Regions from separate parts of the Streptomyces sp. CMB-StM0423 genome, predicted to be linked through region 3. Evidence: riboswitches for the same ligand, from Rfam matches in the RefSeq annotation. Region 3 holds a riboswitch; each other region holds the start of a gene.
The links. A riboswitch is a leader RNA that binds a small molecule or an ion and turns the genes downstream of it on or off. The one in region 3 is predicted to bind cyclic di-AMP.
Positions count from the first base shown of each region.

Region 1: another riboswitch for cyclic di-AMP. It lies ahead of CXR04_RS14865 (M23 family metallopeptidase); the one in region 3 lies ahead of CXR04_RS22900 (LysM peptidoglycan-binding domain-containing protein).
Region 2: another riboswitch for cyclic di-AMP. It lies ahead of CXR04_RS08870 (transglycosylase SLT domain-containing protein); the one in region 3 lies ahead of CXR04_RS22900 (LysM peptidoglycan-binding domain-containing protein).

Region 1 covers NZ_CP025407.1:3,458,311-3,465,444, reverse strand. Annotated here, with positions in the region: gene CXR04_RS14880 (cytochrome P450) at 1-89, shown strand, start outside; gene CXR04_RS14875 (cytochrome P450 family protein) at 86-1,357, shown strand; gene CXR04_RS14870 (PP2C family protein-serine/threonine phosphatase) at 2,069-3,304, shown strand; cyclic di-AMP (ydaO/yuaA leader) riboswitch at 3,561-3,703, shown strand; gene CXR04_RS14865 (M23 family metallopeptidase) at 3,715-4,836, shown strand; gene CXR04_RS14860 (VOC family protein) at 5,041-5,406, opposite strand; gene CXR04_RS14855 (endonuclease domain-containing protein) at 5,458-6,489, opposite strand; gene CXR04_RS14850 (DUF397 domain-containing protein) at 6,668-6,892, opposite strand; gene CXR04_RS14845 (PIN-like domain-containing protein) at 6,901-7,134, opposite strand, start outside.
Region 2 covers NZ_CP025407.1:2,129,110-2,136,243, reverse strand. Annotated here, with positions in the region: gene CXR04_RS35150 (hypothetical protein) at 1-151, opposite strand, end outside; gene CXR04_RS08890 (hypothetical protein) at 350-1,120, shown strand; gene CXR04_RS08885 (hypothetical protein) at 1,131-1,655, shown strand; gene CXR04_RS08880 (hypothetical protein) at 1,686-2,474, shown strand; gene CXR04_RS08875 (alkaline phosphatase family protein) at 2,531-3,817, opposite strand; gene CXR04_RS08870 (transglycosylase SLT domain-containing protein) at 3,965-4,717, opposite strand; cyclic di-AMP (ydaO/yuaA leader) riboswitch at 4,719-4,880, opposite strand; gene CXR04_RS08865 (L-serine ammonia-lyase) at 5,389-6,771, opposite strand; gene glyA (serine hydroxymethyltransferase) at 6,897-7,134, opposite strand, start outside.
Region 3 covers NZ_CP025407.1:5,240,357-5,247,490, forward strand. Annotated here, with positions in the region: gene CXR04_RS22890 (cytochrome P450 family protein) at 1-943, shown strand, start outside; gene CXR04_RS22895 (LysM peptidoglycan-binding domain-containing protein) at 1,042-2,100, shown strand; cyclic di-AMP (ydaO/yuaA leader) riboswitch at 2,309-2,473, shown strand; gene CXR04_RS22900 (LysM peptidoglycan-binding domain-containing protein) at 2,550-3,221, shown strand; gene eno (phosphopyruvate hydratase) at 3,621-4,904, shown strand; gene CXR04_RS22910 (FtsB family cell division protein) at 5,016-5,483, shown strand; gene CXR04_RS22915 (DUF501 domain-containing protein) at 5,597-6,133, shown strand; gene CXR04_RS22920 (Ppx/GppA phosphatase family protein) at 6,130-7,056, shown strand; gene CXR04_RS22925 (ASCH domain-containing protein) at 7,048-7,134, opposite strand, start outside.

The DNA.
Region 1 (7,134 bases), 1.8 Mb from region 3:
TGGTGCGGCGGCCGTCCGCGTTCCTGCGCGGCATGACCGCACTGCCGGTCACCTTCACCCCCGTACGCGCTGCAGGAGGTCATCCGTGAACTGCCCGCACGCCGCCGGCTCCGCCGCCGCCCCGACCGGCTCCGGGGCCCTCCCCGGGCCGCTGGCCATCGACCCGCTCGTACGCGACCTCGCGGGCGAGACCGCGCTCCTGCGCGCCGCCGCCCCGCTCACCCGGATCGAACTGCTCGGCGCGCCCGCGTGGACCGTCACGCGGCACGCCGAGGCCCGCCAACTGCTCACCGACGCCCGGCTGGTCAAGGACATCGGCGCCTGGCGGCTGTGGCAGACCGGCGAGGTCACCGCGGAGTGGCCGCTGATCGGGATGGTCGACCCGGGCCGGTCGATGTTCACGGTCGACGGCCCCGAGCACCGGCGGCTGCGCGCCAAGACGGCGCAGGCCATCACCCCGCGGCGGCTCGACGCGCTGCGGCCGGTGGTCGAGCGGGTGACGGCCGAACTGCTGGACTCCCTGGCGGCCGCGGCGGCCGGGGGCGACGGGGTGGTCGACCTCAAGGAGGTCTTCGCGCAGCCGCTGCCGATGCGGGTGGTGTGCGCGCTCATGGGCGTCGCGGAATCGGAGATACCGCGGCAGATGCGCCTGTGGAAAGCTTTCTTCTCCATGCTCACGCCGCAGGAGGAACGGCTCGCGGTGATGGCGGAACTCGACCGCGTGTTCACGGACATGGTGCGGCAGAAGACCGCCGAGCCCGCCGACGACCTCACGAGCGCGCTGATCCTCGCCGACGAGGGCGGCGAGCCGCTGACCGAGGAAGAGGTCGTCGGCAACCTGAAGTCCATGATCGCGGCCGGGCACGAGACCACGATCACGCTCCTGCTCACCACCGTGCGCGGACTGCTGACCCACCCCGAGCAGCTCGGCATGGTCCGCGAGGGCAAGGTGACGTGGGAGACGGCGATCGAGGAGGCGCTGCGCTACGACCCGCCGGTGACCCACCTGCTGATGCGGTTCGCGACGGAGGACATCGAGATCGCGGGCACGGTGATCGAGAAGGGGGAGGGCGTCGTCATCTCGTACCGCGCGATCGGGCGGGACGCCGGGCACCACGGGGCGGACGTGGACGCCTTCGACGTGACGCGGGCGACGCCGATCCGGCACATGACCTTCGGACACGGGCCGCACATCTGCCCCGGCGCGGCGCTGTCGCGGCTGGAGGCGGCGGTGGCGCTGCCGGCGCTCTTCGCCCGGTTCCCGGACCTGCGGGCGGCGGCACCGCTGGGGGAGCTGCGCAACTTGCCGGTGCTGACGCAGAACGACCTGGAGTCCTTCCCGGTACGCCTCACCTGACGCCTGACGCCTGACGCCTGACGCCTGACGCCTGACGCCTGACGCCTGACGCCTGACGCCTGACGCCTGACGCCCGGCGCCTGACGGCGGCTGACGGTTGACGTGCTGGCGCATGGCGGCCGGCGCCTGACCGCTGGCGCCTGGCGGGGCCCGGCGCCTGACGCCTGGCGTGCCGGCGGCGGCTGGCGCCCGGCGCCTGGCGATGCCTGACGGCTGACGCTTGACGGATAACGGCTGACAGATGGCGTCATTTGTCCGGGGGCGTGCGGGGCGCCGGGAGAGCCGGGGGGCGCGCGGGCGCCGCGCGCGCCGGAGCCGGGTGGCCCTATACCCGTTCGGCTGTACCCTCTGCGTGCGGTCCGCCGGTCCGCGACTCTTCTGCCCGTCCCACTCTGGCCCGCAATGACGCCTGAAACGCCTCCTGTAACCCGCCTGGGCCCCGCCCGGTCGCCGTCCCGCCCGGGACGCGGAACCCTGAGGGACGACGGTATGGGCCCGCTTGTCGGCCGCACGGGGAGGACAGCGCAGGAAGGGCAGCGCAGGAGAGGGCAGGTGCAGCCGGTGCGGGAGGACGGCGCGCAGGGCGCGGGGCACGACGAGGGCGATCCGCACGACCAGGAGCGCGCCTCGCACGAAGGCCGCGGCTCGCACGACGGCCGCACCTCGCACGAGGGCCGCGCCCCGCACGACGCAGAGCGTGGCTCGCGCGACGTGGAGCGTGGCTCGTACGGCGAGGGGCGCGGTCCGTACGAGAACGGGCGGGCCTACCGCGTCGGCGCCGACGCGCTGGACCTGGCGGCCCGGTCCCGTCGCCCCGACCCCACCGGCGGTGAGCGGCGGGTCCGCTGGGCGCTGCGGTGGCTGCCGGCGGCGCTGATCGTCGTGGGGGCGGTGTTCTTCTGGTTCACGCCGGAAGGGCTGAGGTCCTCGCCGATATTCGAGACCACCCCGCTGGTCGCCGCCGCGCTGCTCACCCTGCGCGGCACGGTCGCCGTCGCCGTCGCAGCCCTGGCCGTGGACGTCACGCTCGAAATCCTCAACGGCACCGCCACGAGGCCCAACGCGCTCACCCAGATGGTGTCGCAGGTGGTGCTCGGCGCCCTGGCGATCGGCATCAACCTCCTCATCCAGCGCAACTACCGCCGGCTGACCTCTGCCCGCCACGTCGCCGTCGCCGCGCAGCGCGCCGTGCTGCCGAACCCGCCGGACGGCTTCGGCACGCTGCGGGTCGCCGCCCGCTACCAGGCCGCGGACGCCGACGCCCGTATCGGCGGCGACCTCTACGCCGTGCAGGAGGGCCCGTACGGCGTGCGCTGCATCGTCGGCGACGTACGCGGCAAGGGGCTGGAGGCGGTGGAGTCCGTGGCGGTCGTCATCGGCGCCTTCCGGGAGGCGGCCGAGGAGGAGGCGGGGCTCGCGGGGATCGCGCGGCGGCTGGAACGCGCGCTGCAGCGCCAGGAGACGGGGCGCAGCGGCCTCGACCGGGTGGAGGGGTTCACGACCGCGGTGCTGGCGGAGGTCGACCGCGGGGGCGGCGCGCTGCGGCTGCTCAACCGCGGGCATCCGGCGCCCGTGCTGCTGGGGTCGGACGGCGCGGCACGCACGCTGCACCCGCACGAGCACGCGCTGCCGCTGGGCATGGGCGACCTGGGTACGTGGCCGGACGAGCTGATGGAGGTGGCGTTCCCGCCGGGCGCGGCGCTCGTCCTGTTCACGGACGGCGTGACCGAGGCGCGGAACAAGGCGGGCGTCTTCTACGACCCGCTGACCCGGCTGGACGGCCGGCTGTTCGACGGCCCGCACGAACTGCTGGACACCCTCCTGGACGACGTGACCCGTTATACGGGCGGAAGGGTCGCCGACGACATGGCGCTGTTCGCCCTCGCCCGCTTGCGTACGCCGTTCGGAGAGCCGCCGGACCCGGCCTCGCCTGTACACGCTCCGTAGCGGAACAGCGCCCCTCCGCATAACAACTGATGCACGATCAGCTAACGACCGGACTTCACTGCGCGTAATCAGGCCGTCAACTTGTCCGTTTCCGCTGGTGCATGCCCGGATCGTCCGCGGTAAAGCACAACTGAATAACGGGAACGACTTGGAATCGAACGCCGTCGTCCGCTAGCGTGCGGTAACGCAGCGCGGTCGTCACTGCCGTCGCAAGAGGCGGCACCGTGCGCCGTCGCCGAATCCCGCACGCGTCACAACTGCAGCAACGGCAACACCTAGGGAACCGGGGAACCACCACCTTGGGGTGAATCGGGCCAACCTCCGCGAGGAGGAGGCCCGTAGGAGACCTTCCTGCTCCGAACCCGTCAGCTAACCCGGTAGGCGAGAAGGAAGGAAAGGAGTACGCCTGCGTGGCGTCCTACAGGTCTGAGCCTGGCTACGGCCATGGCTATGACGATTACGGCTACGACGGTTATGCGTCCGGCGGCCACGCCCCCGAGGGGTATGCGCCCACCGGTTACGCCGCCGAAGAGCCGGTCGACGAAGTCCTCCCCGAGGACGGCCTTCCCTCCCGCGGCCGTCGGCGCCTTCCCCGGCAGCGCGGCGGCAGCATGGCGCGCAGCGGCGCCGTACTCGGCGTCGGCGTCTTCGCCGCCGTCGGCGCGGGCAGCATGGCCACCGCGCAGGAGAAGCCCCCGGTCGCGATATCCATGCCCGACCAGGTCGACACCGTTGCGAACCGGATAAGCGCCCAACTCCCGGATGCGGAGAGCCTGCCGGGCGTCGGCGACCTGATACCGAGCAAGGAGGAGCCCGCTTCCGACACGGTCGTCACCACGGCTCCGCTCACGCAGGTCAGCTACGCCAGCGACACCGACTCCGCGAACCAGCCCGCCGACTCCGGCGAGGCCCTGCGGGCGCGCATCCTGGAGCAGGCCGAGCAGCAGCAGGCGGAGGCCGACGCCTCTGCCCGCGCGGCCGCCGAGGCCGAGGCCGCCCAGCAGGCGGCCGAGGAGGCCGCCGAGGCGAAGGCGCAGGAAGAGGAGCGCCAGCGCCGCCTGGAGGAGGAGCGCCGCCGCAAGGCGGAGGAGGAGGCCCGCCGCAAGGCGGAGGAGGAGCGCCTCGCCAAGCTCGCCGCCAGCTACGTCGCCCCGGTCGCGAATTACACGCTCACCTCGACGTTCGGCGAGTCCGGTGACATGTGGGCCGCGGGCCACACGGGCCAGGACTTCGCCGCCTCCACCGGCACCCCGGTCAAGGCGGTGCACGGCGGCACGATCACCGAGGCCGGCTGGGCCGGCTCGTACGGCTACCGCATCGTCCTCACGCTCGAGGACGGCACCGAGGTCTGGTACTGCCATCTGTCCTCCATCATCCAGTCCTCGGGCGAGGTCACGACCGGCGACGTCATCGGGCGCGTAGGCGCCACGGGCAACGTCACCGGCCCGCACCTGCACCTTGAGGTACGACCCGGCGGCGGGGACGCAGTGGACCCCCTCGCCTGGCTGCGCAACAACGGCGCCCCGGTCTGACCCACCCGGCGGGCCCGGTGCCCCGGCCCCGGCGGCCGGGACCGGCACCCGCCGCACGGACCGCAAGCCCCCATAAACCCCTCTCCCACGTCTCCGGCGTGCCCGAACGCAACTTCCCCCGTGGCGTCCGAGCGCGCACCGAGACCGCCGGCGGCCCTGGTGGCCGACCCCCCGACACCAGGGCCGTCGGCCTTTTCCCGGGAGCTACTCCCCGGGCCCGCAGAGGCAGAACGGATGCCCGGCGGGATCGGCGAACACCGGACAACTGCCACCGGCTTCGGAGAGCCGCGTGGCCCCGAGCCGCAGCGCCAGCTCGCCCGCGGCGGTGGAGTCGTCGACGCCGAAGCAGATGTGCATCTGCTGGGGGTAGGTGCGATCGAGGTCGGGCCAGAGCGGCGGCCGGTAGCCGTCGACTTCCTCGAATGCCAGCCGTGGAAAGCTGTCTTCGTCCTTGGCGATCACCATCCAGTCGTCGCGGATGACCCGCATGCCGAGCAACTGCGTGTAGAAGTCGGCGAGCTGACGTGCGTCGGCGCAGTCGAGCACGATGTTCCTGACATAGGCGTCCATGGCGGCCACCCTGCCACGCACCGCGGACACCGCCGGGAAGCCGGCGGCGACTCAGGCAGCGGCGGTGGCGGAGGCGCCGGCAGCCGCGCTGACGACGGCACCGGCACTTGCTGCCGCACCGGCAACCGCATGAGCAGCCGCGGTGGCAGCCGCGGCAGCACCGACGGCGGCGCCACGGGACTCCCCGGCGGCGGCGGCTCCACGGGACCCTCCGGCGGCTGCAGTGCCACGGGACTCCCCGGCGGCGATTTCGCCCAGGGCGGCGCGGATGGTGTGGAGCATCCGCTGGGGCCGCTCGAAGACGTCGGCCGCGGTGAACCGCAGCATGCGCCGGACCTCGGGACAGCGCCCCAGGTCGTTGAAGCGCTCGACGTCGGCGAGATGAGCGGCCCGGCTGCCGTGGAAGCCGTAGCCCTCGATCTCGACGACGAGCCCCGCCGCCGGGAAGAAGAAGTCCACCCGTATCCGCCGGCCGTTGGGCGCGGTGAACGGCACTTGGCTGAGGGGCCGCAGCCCGGCGTCGTACATCCGCAGCCGCGCGATGGTCTCCGCGGGCGACCCGGAGCGCGGATCGACGAGCGCCAGCCGCTGCCGCGCCTGGACCACACCCCGCCGCTGCCCGATCCCGGCAAGGGCTTCGGAGACCGTATGCAGATCGGCCACCTGCTCCCGCCACCGCCGCGGCCATTCTCCGCCGGGCCCCAACGGCCGCCGGGTCAACGCCGACTCCACGGCCACCAGCGCGGCATCCCGCTCCGCCGTACGCAGCAGGTCGACGAGGGTCCGCGCGGCGTCGGTCACTCGCAGCCCGGCGACGGTGACGATCTCCTCGTCACCCACCGCGGTCCGATGCAGCACGCATCCCTCGGGCGCCCGCCCCCGCCCCCGCACGTGCGTGAACTCGGGCCGCACGGCGAGCACTTCGACCCCGAGCAGATGAGCCGCCGCACTGTGACTGACGACCAGTTCCGGCCGCCCGGCCTGCGCCACCCGCAACCGCAGCCGCAGATCACCAACCCGCCCCGGCTCCACCCACACCCCGGCCCGTACCTTCCGCCACCCCTCCTTCCGCAACCGCCGCACCAACACCCCGGACGACCACCCGGCCGCCAAAGCCTCGGCACAGACCAACACGCCACCGTTCCTAGCCGCCAACTCACCCAGCGACCCAAGTTCCCCCGTCATGCCCCCACCCTCTCGCGAATCCCCACCCCCCGCTTCCCCCTGTGGATAACTCTCGGACCAGGGACCTTCGGGCAGGTCAGAAGCGCTCGGCGAACTCCCCGGCCCGAACGCCCGCAACGAAGGCCCGCCACCCCGCGGCAGAGAACGCGAGGGCAGGTCCATCGGGATCCTTGCTATCCCGCACAGGAACAAGACCGGAGGCGGCAAGGGTCGGCGCCCACTCGACACAGCCGCCGCCATCACCGTTGCTACAGCTGGACTTGACCCAGCGGATCGTGCCCAGTGGGAGCGCCTCCTTCACGAAGGGTGTCAGCTTCGGGAGCGCCTATTGCTCTCTGCTTGTTGCGCCGCCAGTCGGCGCAAGACAGCGCGGTCAGCCTGCGGGATGGAGTCCAACAGGTCCATGAACCATGGTGCGATCCACGACGAGTTCCGGTGGAGCCACTCACCTGGCGGGAGGGCAGTACCGGGTACCCAGTTCTGGGAAGGCGGCTCGCTGCTTCGTGTGGCCGTAGCAATAGCTACAGACGGCTCCGTTTCTCC
Region 2 (7,134 bases), 3.1 Mb from region 3:
CCCGGCGGGGTGCGGCCGAGGCCGATCGCGTACCGGGCGAGAGCCGGGCCGGTCCCGAACGCCCCCGCAGCCCGGCCAGGTCACCCGCCCGTACATCGTCCGAGGCCGCCCCCGGGGACCACGGCAGATGCGGCGTACGGGGATAGTGCACGCATGATCCGGCTCCGTGACGCGGTCGGGTCCGGCCACTGGAGAAGCGCCTGCCGGCCCGCCTCCAGCGAATAACCCGGCGGGGACGGCGGCCGGTGGGGTGAATTCCCCGCCCGTACGTCGTGCGCCTGACGGGGCCGCCGCGCGCGGGAGCCGACACTGGGGCACCCTCGTGCCCTCGGAGAAACGGACTGCGCGCATGGACAGGTCAACGGCGTTGCAACTCGCGGCCGATGAACTGGAGGAGCGCGAGCTTCGTACCAGCCCCATCGAGATCATCGACTACGTGCCGAGCGATCCCGCCCAGGGCCTGCTGACCCCGCCCGGGTCGATCATGGTGTTCCTGGACCGCGCCGGCGCACCCGTCCTCGACCGGATCCGGGAGGCCGTCCTGGACGGCGGCGGCGCCGACGTCCGGCTCGCGCAGGAGATCAAGGAGCTGTTCCGCGCCCGCGAGAAGGTGAGCTACTACCGCGCCTACCGGCTGCTCCGCGAGGCGGAGAGCTTCGCCACCATCCGCTACGGCGGCCGCACCCTCGCCACCCACGCCTTCCCCGCCCCCGAAGCCGGCCTGTCGGCGATCGAGAACCCCTACAACGGCGGCCGGCTGGCACCGGACGAACTCACCCTGGTCGAGCACCTGATCCCGGGCACCCGGGGTGGCCTGGCCGCCGTCGCGGTCCGCCACATGCCTCCGCTCACCGACGCCGAGCGGGCCGCGGTGGAGCAGGTGCCCGACGACCAGCTCGAAATGAACCTCACCCTCCGGGCCGACTGCTGCGACAGCTGGACCGGATTCCTGGAGCAGCTCGCGCAGATCACGCACGCGACCATGTACTGCATGATGGAGGCCGCCAGCCGGCAGGAGGCTCCGCTGTCCACCGAGGACGTCGACCGCCTCGGCCCCGCGGCCTCCGCCCGCAAGCTGCTGAACCGGCGCCGGGAACTGCTCGGCCACAACCACGCCTGAGGCACCGGACATGCCCGAACTCGCCGGTCCGGTGTACGCGGCCGCGTGCGCCCTGTGGATCGCGCTGACCATGGTGTGCCAGACGCGGTCGCGGGTGGCCGCGAAGATCCGCAGGTACGACTTCCTCGCCATGATCCCGCGCTGGACCTTCTTCGCCCCGACTCCCGGCACCCAGGACTTCGTTCTGCTGCGCCGCTACCGCACGTCCGACGGCCGGCTGACCCGCTGGCGGGAGACGGGCGGCACCGCCGCCGCCGGCCGGCCCCTGTACGCCGTCTGGAATCCCGCCCGGCGCCACACCAAGGCCCTGCTCGACGCGTGCCAGAGCCTCCTGGAGCTGGCGTCCCAGGGCCCCCGGCCGGCGGAGATCGAGCTGACCGCGCCCTATCTCGCGCTCCTGGCCCACGTGTCGGCGCAGCCCTGTTCCGAGGAACCGCATGCCACCCAGTTCGCCCTCGTCATCCGGAAGAGCTCGGCCTTCGAAGGGGCCGCTCCCGCAGTGGCCTTCGTCTCCTCCCTGCACGCGGTCGACTGAGACTCCGCCCGGACTCGTGGAGCGGACCTCGTGAACGCCGACCTGGCGGTGCGCCTCACGCTGGCGATCGGCGGCGTGGGCGTGGCGATCTCCTCCTGGGAGTACCTCACCCGCCCCGCGCTGCTGGCCGACCACGCGATCGCCGGCTGGCCGGTCGGCCGGTCCTGCCGGCCGTACCGGCTGCGCCGCACCGCGGACCGGGCCGTCGACCTGCTGCTGCGGTACCCGAACGTCCTCGTCCTGGTGACGCTGCGGCTGGCGGCGGCGCTGGCGATCGTGATCGGCCGCCCGGTCCCGGCCGTCGTCTGCCTGGGCGTGCTCGCGGCGTCCTCGATCCTCCTCGGCGTGCGCTCCCCGTACGGCAGCGACGGCGCGGACCAGCTCTCGATGATCATCTTCGTGGCGGCGTTCTGCGCCGCGGCGATCGGCACCGGCGGCTCGCGGCACGTCTTCCTCTGGTTCGTGGCGGCCCAGGCGTGCTGCGCGTACTTCATCGCGGGCTTCGCCAAACTGGTCTCCCCGGTCTGGCGCAGCGGCCGCGCCCTCGGCGGCATCCTCGGCACCGCCACGTACGGCCACCGCCGCCTGGGCCCGGTCGTCGCCGCGCACCCCCGGGCGGCGTGGCTCGCGGGGTGGTGGGTGATCACGCTGGAATGCGCGTTCCCCCTGGTCCTGCTGGGCGACCCGCGCGTGACCTACGCGGTCCTGGGACTCACGCTGGCGATGCACCTCGGCATCCTGGCCTTCATGCGGCTGAACACCTTCCTCTGGGCGTTCACCGCGACCTATCCGAGCGTCATCTACTGCACGCTCCGCTGAGCCGCCAGGGCCCGCCGCGCGGCGGGCCCCGGCGGCACCGGGGGAGTGGATCCGGGTCAGGGCAGCAGCGACTCCCGCAGCACCCGGCCCTCGGACTGCGCGGGCGGGTCGACCCCGAGGAGCGCCGACATGGTCGCGGCCAGGTCGACGTGGCGCGGGTGCCGCGGCGGCCGTCCGCGCCGGATCCGGTGGCCGGCCAGGACGAGCGGGACCTTCGTCTCCGCGCGGCTGCCGTGGCGCCCGTCGAAGCCCTCGGCCGGCGGGGTGAAGGACAGCGCGTACGGCGCCGCCAGTTCGAGCACCAACTGGCCGTACTGCGGCGCCATCCGCAGCGCGGCCTGCTCCGCCTTGGTCAGCACCGCCGCGACGCCTTCGGTGTCCGCGAGCGCCGCGCGGGCACGGCCGACCGCGGCGGCGTCGGTGGCCGCCGCGCCCAGGAGGTGCACGGACGCGATGCTGCCGCCGGAGACCAGGACGGCATCGGTTCCCGGCGCCGGCCGGCCGCCGGACCCGATCACCTCGGGCGTGAAGCCCGCGGCGGTGAGGGCGGCGACCGCCTGGGCCGCCATCGGCGTGTTCCAGCCCGTCATGCCGTGGTCGCCGGTGACCACCCAGGTCGTCCGGCCGTAGAGATCCAGCTCCTTGACCGTCCGGATCAGCCGCCCGATCCCGGCATCGGTCTCGCGCAGGGTGTCGAGCATCCGGGGGTCGCCGGGTCCGAACGAGTGCCCGTCGCCGTCGAGGTCGCTGGAGTAGACCGCCAGGAAGTCCGGTCGCCGGGCGAGGGTCACCGTCGTGCCGCCGCTGTCGACGGGCTGCCCGGTGAGCATCGCGATCGCGTCGTCGACGCGCGCGCCGATGCGGCCGCCCGGCTGGGTGTAGAGGCCGTCGGGATCGCCGTAGGCCGTGCCCTTGTCCTGGAGGATGAACCACTGCGCGGACCCGATCCGGATGCCCTGCGGTCGCCACGCCTGGGCGAGCCCCTCGACCGCGCTGTCGCGGCTCTGGCCGCGGGCGACGCCGGCCGCCTCGTCGTAGTAGTAGGCGGCGTTGCGGGTGCGGTCCGGGTGGGCGCCGCAGGAGACCGCGGTCCACGACTGGTTGGTGATGCTGGCCATCACGCCGGTGCCGGTGGTCACCGAGCCGGCGCGCACCAGCGACATCAGGTGGGGCATCGGCGCGCGGCCGTCGAGGTAGTCGACGTCGAAGCCGTCGAGGGCGAGGAAGATCAGCAGGCCGCGCCTGCGGGCGGCGTGTGCGGGCACGGCGGCGAGGGGCGAGGCGAGCGCGCCGGCCACGGCGCCGGCGAGGACACCGCGTCGGGACAGAGAGGTGGCGGACATGGCGCGACCGTAGGAGCGGAACGCTCCCGGCCGGCGAGCACGGGGTGAACGGGCCGCGAATTCCCGCGTCCCGGCGTTCCGGACGCACTACGGGCGCCACCGCCGGAGCGGAGAGCGCCGGTGGGGGCACCGGCGCTCTCCGGTCTGTCAGTACGGCCCGTAGACGTTGTCGATCGACCCGTACCGGTCGGCCGCGTAGTTGCACGCGGCGGTGATGTTGGCGACCGGGTCGTAGCTGTCGGTCGACGTGCCCGGGACGTGGTACGCCTCGAAGGTGGGAGCGATGACCTGGAGCAGGCCCTTGGAGGGCGTGCCGTTCACGGCGTTGATATCCCAGTTGTTGATGGCCTGCGGGTCGCCCGCGGACTCCCGCATGATGTTGCGGTGAATACCGTCGTAGGTCCCGGGGATGCCGTGCTCGGCCATGACGTCGAGCGACTCCCGGATCCAGCCGTCGAGGTTGTCCGGGTAGCTCGTGACGGACGCGCTGGCGGTCTTCAGGCCAGACTCGGATTCCTTCGAGTCGCTCTTGTCGGCCTTGCCGCCGAGCGCGAGTTCAAGGCCGGGGAGGATGAAGTGCGGGTTGGCGCCGACGGCCTCGCGGTTGTCCTCGTACAGCTTCTTCCAGCCGCCGCGTACGGATTCCCTGTCGGCGATCTTCGCCAGGGAATCCCCGGCGACCACGGCGTACGTGGCCGCCGCCGCGCCGGCGGTCGCCGCGGCGGGGGCCTCGGCGCGTATGCCGGTCTGGGGGGCGGACGCGGGGACGGAGCCGGCCGCGGAGGCCGAGGACGCGCCGATCAGCGGAGCGGCGATCGCGACGCCGCTGACGCCGGCGAAAGTGATGCCGCGGCCGATCAGGCGCAGCTTGGGACGGCGATGCTTACCTTTTGCGGGCATGGGTGTTTCTCCTCAGCGCCTGCGAGGTGAGCTGTCGGGTTCGGGCTGGAGATGCCCGGCCGCACCAAGGTGCGACTTCACCCCAAGCCGTTCCGGAATCCGGACCGGCGACTTACCTATGGGTCCCCCGCTCCTGCCGTGTGTGAATAGGGAACGGTTTCCGGATGGCGGCAGGATTCGGCGTCCACCCGGCTGGCGGAGACTTAAGCATGTCTTTCCGGTCCGGACAAGCTGAGGAACTCGTCCGGTCGATACGGGGCCGGCTCCTGGACCGGATGAGTGCCGCCGCGGAATGGGGAGCGGGCCGCAACTCGCTTTCGGAATAAGGAAACTGTGAATTTCCGCCGCCGCCGCCCGCGGCCGAACGTGATTCGCGTCACCGGACACATGAGGTCCGATCGGTCAGAAGCGCGGGGCGATCGGGGGCGAATCCTTCAAATGGTACGTATCGCCCGTCAGGGAATATCCGACAAGTCCGTTTGTTCTTGACGGCCCGGCGCCGCGTTTGTGCGGCGGGAATTCACGAATCCGTAGCGGGGGAATCCGCTCGCCTGTGGGGACGGCGGGGCGTCAACTGGCCAAAGGAATTAACGTCTTCGGAGCCGCCGCCGAATTGCAGGCGGGGGCTGAGCAGTTGGCGCGTGGGGCGTGCAAGCCCCTCGCCAACTGCCTCAGCACTCCACCACGTTGACCGCGAGGCCGCCGCGGGCCGTTTCCTTGTACTTGACCTTCATGTCCGCGCCCGTCTCCTTCATCGTCTTGATGGCCTTGTCGAGGGAGACGAAGTGCTGGCCGTCGCCGCGCAGTGCCATGCGGGCCGCCGTGATGGCCTTGACCGCCGCCATGCCGTTGCGCTCGATGCACGGGATCTGGACCAGGCCGCCGATCGGGTCGCAGGTCAGCCCCAGGTTGTGCTCGATGCCGATCTCCGCGGCGTTCTCGACCTGTTCCGGGGTGCCGCCGAGGATCTCGGCGAGGCCGCCGGCGGCCATGGAGCAGGCGGAGCCCACCTCGCCCTGGCAGCCGACCTCCGCGCCGGAGATGGAGGCGTTCTCCTTGAAGAGCATGCCGATCGCGCCCGCCGCGAGGAGGAAGCGGACCGCGGTGTCGTCGTCCGCGCCGGGGACGAAGTCCACCGCGTAGTGGAGGACCGCGGGGATGATGCCCGCCGCGCCGTTGGTGGGGGCGGTGACGACGCGGCCGCCCGCGGCGTTCTCCTCGTTGACCGCCATCGCGTAGAGGGTGACCCACTCCATCGCGTGTGCCGCCGGGTCGCCCGCCGCGCGGAGCTGGCGGGCCTCGCCGGCGGCGCGGCGGCGGACCTTCAGGCCGCCCGGGAGGATGCCCTCGCGGCTGGTGCCGCGGGCGACGCACTCGCGCATGACCCGCCAGATCTCCAGCAGCCCGGCGCGGATCTCCGCCTCCGTGCGCCAGGCGCGCTCGTTCTCCAGCATCAGCGAGGAGAGCGACAGACCCGTCTCGCGGGTGCGGCGCAGCATCTCGTCCGCGGTACGGAACGGGTGCTTCAGCACGGTGTCGTCGAGCTTGATCCGGTCCTCGCCGACCGCCTCCTCGTCGACGACGAAGCCGCCGCCCACCGAGTAGTACGTCTTCTCCAGCAGCGTCCCGCCGTCCGCGTCGTACGCGGTCAGCGTCATGCCGTTCGCGTGGTACGGCAGCGAGCGGCGCCGGTGCAGGACGAGATCGGCGGCGGCGTCGAAGGGGATCTCGTGGTCGCGCCCTATCTCGGCGCCCAGCAGGTGCAGCCGCCCGGTGCCGCGGATCCGCTCCACCTCGCCCTCGGCCCACTCGATGTCGACGGTGCGCGGCGAGTGGCCCTCCAGGCCGAGGAGCACGGCCTTGGGGGTGCCGTGGCCGTGGCCGGTGGCGCCCAGGGAGCCGAAGAGTTCGGCGCGTACGGCGGCGGTGTGGGCCAGCAGGCCCTCGTTCTTCAGCCGGCGCGCGAACATCCGGGCAGCCCGCATCGGGCCGACCGTGTGCGAGCTCGACGGGCCGATGCCGATCGAGAAGAGGTCGAAGACGGAGATGGCCACTCGGGACTCCCTTGTCCTTGCGTGGGGCGTGCGCGTGCGTGGTGCGGGTGGTGACGGGTCGCGCGTACGGCCCCGGGGCCCGGCCGCCCGCCGCGTCGGAGCGGCGGGCGGCCGGGCCGTACGGGCTACAGGCCGGGGTACAGCGGGTGCTTCTGCGCCAGGGCGGTGACCCGGGCGGCGAGTGCGGCCGTCTTTGCCTCGTCGAAGCCCGGCTTGAGGGCTTCGGCGATGACGTCGGCGACCTCCTCGAAGTCCGCGGCGGTGAAGCCGCGGGTGGCCAGCGCGGGCGAGCCGATGCGCAGGCCGGAGGTGACCATGGGCGGGCGGGGGTCGTTCGGGACCGCGTTGCGGTTGACGGTGATG
Region 3 (7,134 bases):
CCGGCTGCGCAGGCTGGTCTCCAAGGCGTTCACGCCCCGCCGCGTCGCCGCCTTCGCGCCCCGCGTGCAGGAGCTGACCGACCGCCTCATCGACGGCTTCGCGGACCGCGGCGAGGCCGACCTCATCCACGAGTTCGCCTTCCCGCTGCCGATCTACGCCATCTGCGACCTCCTCGGCGTCCCCGCGGAGGACCAGGACGACTTCCGCGACTGGGCCGCCGTGATGATCCACCACGGCAAGGGCCCGCGCGGCGGCGTCGCGCGCGCGGTGAAGAAGATGCGCGCCTACCTCGCCGAGCTGATCCACCGCAAGCGCGCGGCGCTCGGCGGCGGCGACGCCGCGGACGACGACCTGATCTCCGGCCTCATCCGCGCCTCCGACGAGGGCGAGAAGCTGACGGAGAACGAGGCCGCCGCCATGGCGTTCATCCTGCTGTTCGCCGGCTTCGAGACCACCGTCAACCTGATCGGCAACGGCACGTACGCCCTCCTCACCCACCCCGCCGAGCGCGCCCGGCTGGCCGCGGATCCCGCGCTGCTGCCCTCCGCGGTGGAGGAACTGCTGCGCTACGACGGCCCGGTGGAGCTGGCGACGTGGCGGTTCGCCACCGAGCCGCTGCAGATCGGCGGGCAGCGCGTCGCCGTGGGCGACCCGGTGCTCGTCGTGCTGGCCGCCGCCGACCGCGACCCCGCGCGCTTCGCGGAACCCGACACCCTGGACCTGTCCCGGCGTGACAATCAGCACGTGGGCTACGGCCACGGCATCCACTACTGCCTCGGCGCACCCCTCGCCAGGCTGGAGGCGCAGACCGCCCTGGGTACCTTGCTGCGCCGCCTTCCCGACCTGCGGCTGGCGGGCGAGACGTCCGAATTGCGGTGGCGCGGCGGGCTCATCATGCGGGGCCTGCGGACGCTGCCGGTGCACTTCGGCCCTTCTCTGTGATCTGCGCGTGACTATCAGGCGATCAACTTGTGATCGGAGGTAGTTCGGTATTAAGTTCGGCCACTGGCTCGAACACACAGGGAACGAAAGGCACTCGCATGCGCTCGGGTAACGGACGCCACCGACGTCCCCGCCAGGCCCCCGCGTTCGTCGTCGCGGCCGGTGCGACCGGGGCGGGTCTCGCCCTGCCGCTGCTGGGGGCGAGCGGCGCGAGCGCCGCCGACGCCGGCACGTGGGACCGGGTCGCCGAGTGCGAGAGCGGCGGGCTGTGGAGCGCCGACGAGGGCAACGGGTACTACGGCGGCCTGCAGTTGACGATGGACATGTGGCAGGAGTACGGCGGCGAGGAGTTCGCCTCGCAGCCCGACTTCGCCAGCCGTGCGCAGCAGATCACGGTCGCCGAGCGCATCCTCGCCGGCATGGGCGCCGACAAGGCGTGGCCGGAGTGCGCCCAGGACGCCGGGCTGCACGGCGACGACGAGGTGCCGGAGGTCGACCCCGGCGCCGAGCTGCCGCTGCTGCCCACGGCGCCGCCCACCCTCGCCCCGAGCCCGGGCGAGGACTCCCAGGGCCAGGACGAGGACCGGCGTACGGACCGCGAGGACAAGCGCGACCGCAAGGACAGCGGCGACGAGGACCGGAAGGCCGGCGAGGGCGCTGGCAAGCACCGCGGCAGCCAGGACCCGGGCGAGCACGACGGCGGCCCCGGCGAGGGGACCGGCCGGGACGACGACACCACCTCCGCCGACGGCTCCGGCCGGCACCGCGCCCCGAACGCCTCCGCGACCCCCACCCCGTCCGAGGCCCCGGCCTCGCCCGGCGCCCCCGAGGCCCCGCGCGAGGCCGTCGAGACCCCCGGCGCCTCCCAGTCGCCCGACGAGGCCGAGCTGCCCGAGCCGGGCCGCGAGTGGATCGCTGAGATCCCCGGCGACGCGGACGAGCGCGGCGGGGACCGCAAGGGCGACGCCTCGGGACGCGATGCCGCGGCGGGCGACGGCAGTTATACCGTCCGACCGGGTGACACCCTCTCGGAAATTGCCAGAGAGCATTCCCTGTCGGGCGGATGGTCCGAGTTGTACGACGGGAACAAGAACTCCCTCGGTAAGGACCCCGACACCATCAAGCCTGGTCAGGAACTCGAATTGAGCGGGAACTGAACAGCCGGCGGGTGAAGTCGGCGCGTATTAGTCATATTTGACGTAATCGGCTGACCGGGCTACCTGACGGACGTAAAACCGGGCGTGGCATTTTCCGAGGTCTTTGAATCGCACACGCCTATGTGCTTACCGTCACATTGCTCGCCAACGCGAGCCCCGGTGATCGCCTCACGCCGAATCCTGTCGGCGTTCACCCGGGCCACCTGTGCATGAAGCACCGCTGACAGGAGCGGGGGACCCACGGTAAGCGCCGCTCCGGTCCAACGAGAAGGCGGACCGGGCGGCTTGGGGTCAAGCCGCACGTATGACGTACGGCCGGGCACTCACAGCCCGCACCCGACAGCTCACCTCGCAGGCGTCGGTGAGAAAAGAGCATCATGCTTCTTCCTGCCGGAACGGGTAAGCACCGCCGCCCCGCCGCACAGGCACGCCTTGGTGCACACTCCCGCATGGCCGTCCTCGTGGGCGCCACCGGAACAGCGATCGGGCTGCCGGTGCTCGGCGCCCAGCACGCGTTCGCGGCGCCCATCGATACGTGGGAACGGGTAGCCGCCTGCGAGTCCGGAGGAAATTGGGCGACGAATACCGGGAACGGCTATTTCGGCGGCGTCCAGTTCTCCCAGTCGAGCTGGGAAGCCGCCGGCGGCCGGAGCTTCGCCTCGCGCGCCGACCTGGCGTCGAAGCAGCAGCAGATCGCCGTCGCGGAGCGGCTGCTGTCCATGCAGGGCCCGGGCGCGTGGCCCAACTGCGGCCCACGCGCGGGCCTGGCCGCGGGGAGTCCGGCCGCCGGGCAGATCGTCCCCCCGGCGCCGCAGGAGGCCCCGCAGCAACAGCAGCAGCAACCGGAGACCCTGCCGCAGCCGGCCCCGCAGACGCAGGAGCAGGCGCCGCAGGAGGCCCCGCAGGGCACCGAGGCCCGCGGCGCCGCCGAGCAGACGCAGCCGGAGTCCCGCACGGTCTTCCGCGGCTTCTACTACGAGGTCCGCGAGGGCGACACCCTCGACGACATCGCCCGGCGGCACGGCGCGGAGAGCTGGCAGCAGTTGTACGAGGACAACAAGCCGGTCGTCGGCGCGAACCCGGACCTGATCCGGCCGGGCCAGAAGCTGAAGGTGAACTAGCCCCGTGCGCGGGCGGGCCGAACCGGACCACGAACGGGCCGGCCCGCCCGCGCCGTGTGCACCGCTGCCTGCCGCTCCTGCCGCCGCCCGCTCCCTGGGCCCGCCGGCCGCCCGGCACGCCGCCGCGGTACGGCGCGGCCGTCCCGGCCCGTCCGGTGCGCGGGCCGGGACGACCACGCCGTACGCCACCCGCTCCCGCGGCTCCCGTCCCCGCAGCCTCCGTCCCCGCCGCCCCCGCCCCCGCGGCTCCCGTCCCGCGCCGCGTCCCGCGGTCCGTCCCCGCTCCCGGGCCCGAACCGTCTCGTACCGCGGAATGCGGCCGGGTGCGCGCCGGGGCCGTCACCCGGGGCGGCTAGGCTCAGGGCGGAACCCGTAGCGAATCCCTCCGAAGGAGACACCGTGCCGTCCATCGACGTCGTCGTAGCCCGAGAGATTCTCGACTCCCGCGGCAACCCCACGGTCGAGGTCGAGGTCGGCCTCGACGACGGCAGCACCGGCCGTGCTGCCGTTCCGTCCGGCGCCTCCACCGGCGCCTTCGAGGCCCTGGAGCTGCGCGACGGGGACAAGGCCCGCTACGGCGGGAAGGGCGTCGAGAAGGCCGTGCTCGCCGTCATCGAGCAGATCGGCCCCGAGCTCGTCGGCTACGACGCCACCGAGCAGCGCCTCATCGACCAGGCGATGTTCGACCTCGACGCCACCCCCGACAAGTCCTCCCTCGGCGCCAACGCCATCCTCGGCGTCTCGCTCGCCGTCGCGCACGCCGCCTCCGAGGCGTCCGACCTGCCGCTCTTCCGCTACCTCGGCGGCCCCAACGCGCACGTGCTGCCCGTGCCGATGATGAACATCCTCAACGGCGGCAGCCACGCGGACTCCAACGTGGACATCCAGGAGTTCATGATCGCGCCGATCGGCGCCGAGTCGTTCTCCGAGGCGGTCCGCTGCGGCGCGGAGATCTACCACCAGCTCAAGGCCGTCCTCAAGGAGCGCGGCCTGTCCACCGGCCTCGGCGACGAGGGCGGCTTCGCGCCGAACCTCGACTCCAACCGGGACGCGCTGGACCTCATCATCGAGGCGATCCAGAAGGCCGGCTACACCGCGGGCCAGGACGTCGCCCTCGCGCTCGACGTCGCCGCCTCCGAGTTCTACAAGGACGGCGTGTACGTCTTCGAGGGCAAGGGCCGCTCCGCCGCCGAGATGACGGAGTACTACGAGCAGCTCGTCGCGGACTACCCGCTGGTGTCCATCGAGGACCCGCTGTTCGAGGACGACTGGGCCGGCTGGCACGTGCTGACCGAGCGCCTCGGCGACAAGGTGCAGATCGTCGGTGACGACCTCTTCGTCACCAACCCCGAGCGGCTGCAGCGCGGCATCGACGAGGGCTCGGCCAACGCGCTGCTGGTGAAGGTGAACCAGATCGGCTCGCTCACCGAGACCCTGGACGCCGTCGAGCTGGCCCAGCGCAACGGCTTCAAGTGCATGATGTCCCACCGCTCCGGCGAGACCGAGGACGTCACCATCGCCGACCTGGCCGTCGCCACGAACTGCGGCCAGATCAAGACCGGCGCCCCCGCCCGCTCCGAGCGGGTCGCCAAGTACAACCAGCTCCTGCGCATCGAGGAGATCCTCGACGACGCCGCCGAGTACGCGGGCCGCAGCGCCTTCCCCCGCTACAAGAACGGCTGAACGGACCGACCCCGTACGACATCGGCGTCGGACGCCCCCGGCCCCGGCCGCACCGCGTAGGGTGCGACCGGGGCCGACCACCGCTTGCCGCCCGGGGAGGACGCGACGCACATGGCCAGGGAGCGCTTCTCCACCACCACCCGGCTCAAGCTGCTCGGCGAGCAGGCCGTCAGCCGGGTCTCGGAGCGCGTCTACCGCGCGCGCCCGCCGCGGCGCAGCCGGCTGACGGGGCGGGCCGCGGTGCTCGCGCTCGTCGTCTGCTCGCTGGTGGTGGCGCTCGCGTACCCGCTGCGCCAGTACATCGCCCAGCGCGCCGAGGTCGCCGAGCTGGAGCGGGAGAAGGCCCAGGCCGAGCAGCGGGTGGAGGAGCTGCGGGACGAGAAGTCCCGCTGGAACGACCCGGAGTACGTGCGCCGGCAGGCCCGCGAGCACCTGCACTACGTCCTGCCCGGCGAGACCGGCTACCTGATGCGCGACGGCACCGGCTCCGCCGGCTCCGGTGCGGAGGGGGAGGCGGTGGACAGGCCGTGGTACGAGAACCTGTGGGACGGCCTGGACGCCGCGGACGGCCGGCGCTGAGGCGCGTCACGTACGCGAACGCCGCCCGCCGCGGCACGCCGGCCCGACGCGGGACACCTGCCGCCCGCCGCCGCCCGGCGCCTGACGCCGACCGCCCGGCTGAACGAGGAGAGATGGACAAGCCCCCGCCGCCCACCGAGCACACCCCCGCCACCGCGGCCGACGCCGCCGCCGTGGCCGCGCAGTTGGGCCGCGCCCCGCGCGGCCTGCGCGCCGTGGCGCACCGCTGCCCGTGCGGCAACCCGGATGTCGTGGAGACGTCCCCGCGGCTGCCCGACGGCACGCCGTTCCCGACGCTGTACTACCTGACGTGCCCGCGCGCGAACTCCGCGATCGGCACGCTGGAGGCGGACGGCGTGATGAAGGAGATGACGGCCCGGCTCGCGGCGGACCCGGAGCTGGCGGCGGCGTACCGCGCGGCGCACGAGGACTACCTCGCCCGCCGCGACGCGATCGCCGAGCTGGCAGGATTCCCGAGCGCGGGCGGGATGCCGGACCGGGTGAAGTGCCTGCATGTGCTGGTCGCGCACGCGCTGGCGGCGGGGCCCGGGGTGAACCCGCTGGGGGACGAGGCGCTGGCGATGCTGCCGGAGTGGTGGGCCAAGGGCCCGTGCGTGACGCCCGAGGAATCCGGGGAGGATGAGGCATGACCCGAGTGGCTGCCGTGGACTGCGGTACGAATTCGATCCGCCTGCTGGTCGCGGACGTCGACACGCGGTCCGGCGAAGTGAAGGACCTGGACCGCCGGATGGAGATCGTCCGGCTGGGCCAGGGCGTGGACCGTACGGGCCGGCTGGCGCCCGAGGCGCTGGAGCGGACCTTCGCGGCCTGCCGCCGGTACGCGGAGATCATCGAGCGGCTGGGCGCGGTCCGTACCCGGTTCGTCGCCACCTCCGCCTCCCGGGACGCGGAGAACCGCGCGGACTTCGCCCGCGGCGTGGAGGAGATCCTCGGCGTCCGCCCGGAGGTCATCACCGGCGACGAGGAGGCCGCGCTGGCCTTCACGGGCGCGACGAAGGAGCTGTCGGGACGGGTGCCGGGGCCGTACCTGGTGGTCGACATCGGCGGCGGCTCGACGGAGTTCGTCTCCGGCACGGACGAGGTGGCGGCGGCCCGCTCGGTCGACATCGGCTGCGTCCGCCTCACCGAGCGCCACCACTTCGCCGACCCTCCGGCGCCGGCGCAGATCGAGGCGGCGAAGGCCGACATCGCCGCGGCCCTGGACACGGCGGAAGCCGCGGTCCCGCTCCGCGACACCGCCACCCTGGTCGGCCTCGCCGGCTCGGTCACCACGGTCGCGGGCATCGCCATGGACCTCCCCGCCTACGACACGATGGCCCTGCACCACGCCCGCGTCCCGGTGGCCCGCATCCGCGACATCACGAACTCCCTGCTCAAGGCCACCCACGAGGAACGAGCCGCCATCCCGGTCATGCACCCGGGCCGCGTCGACGTGATCGCCGCGGGGGCACTGGTCCTGCTGTCGGTCATGGAGCGCACGGGCGCCCCCGAGGTGATCGTCAGCGAACACGACATCCTGGACGGGATCGCGTACCGGTCCGCCTCAGCCTGATCGAGGCCGCTGACCTGCCGAAACGCGGGTGATACCGACGGCGAGGGCACCGAGCGCTTCCTTTTCGGGGCCGTAGAT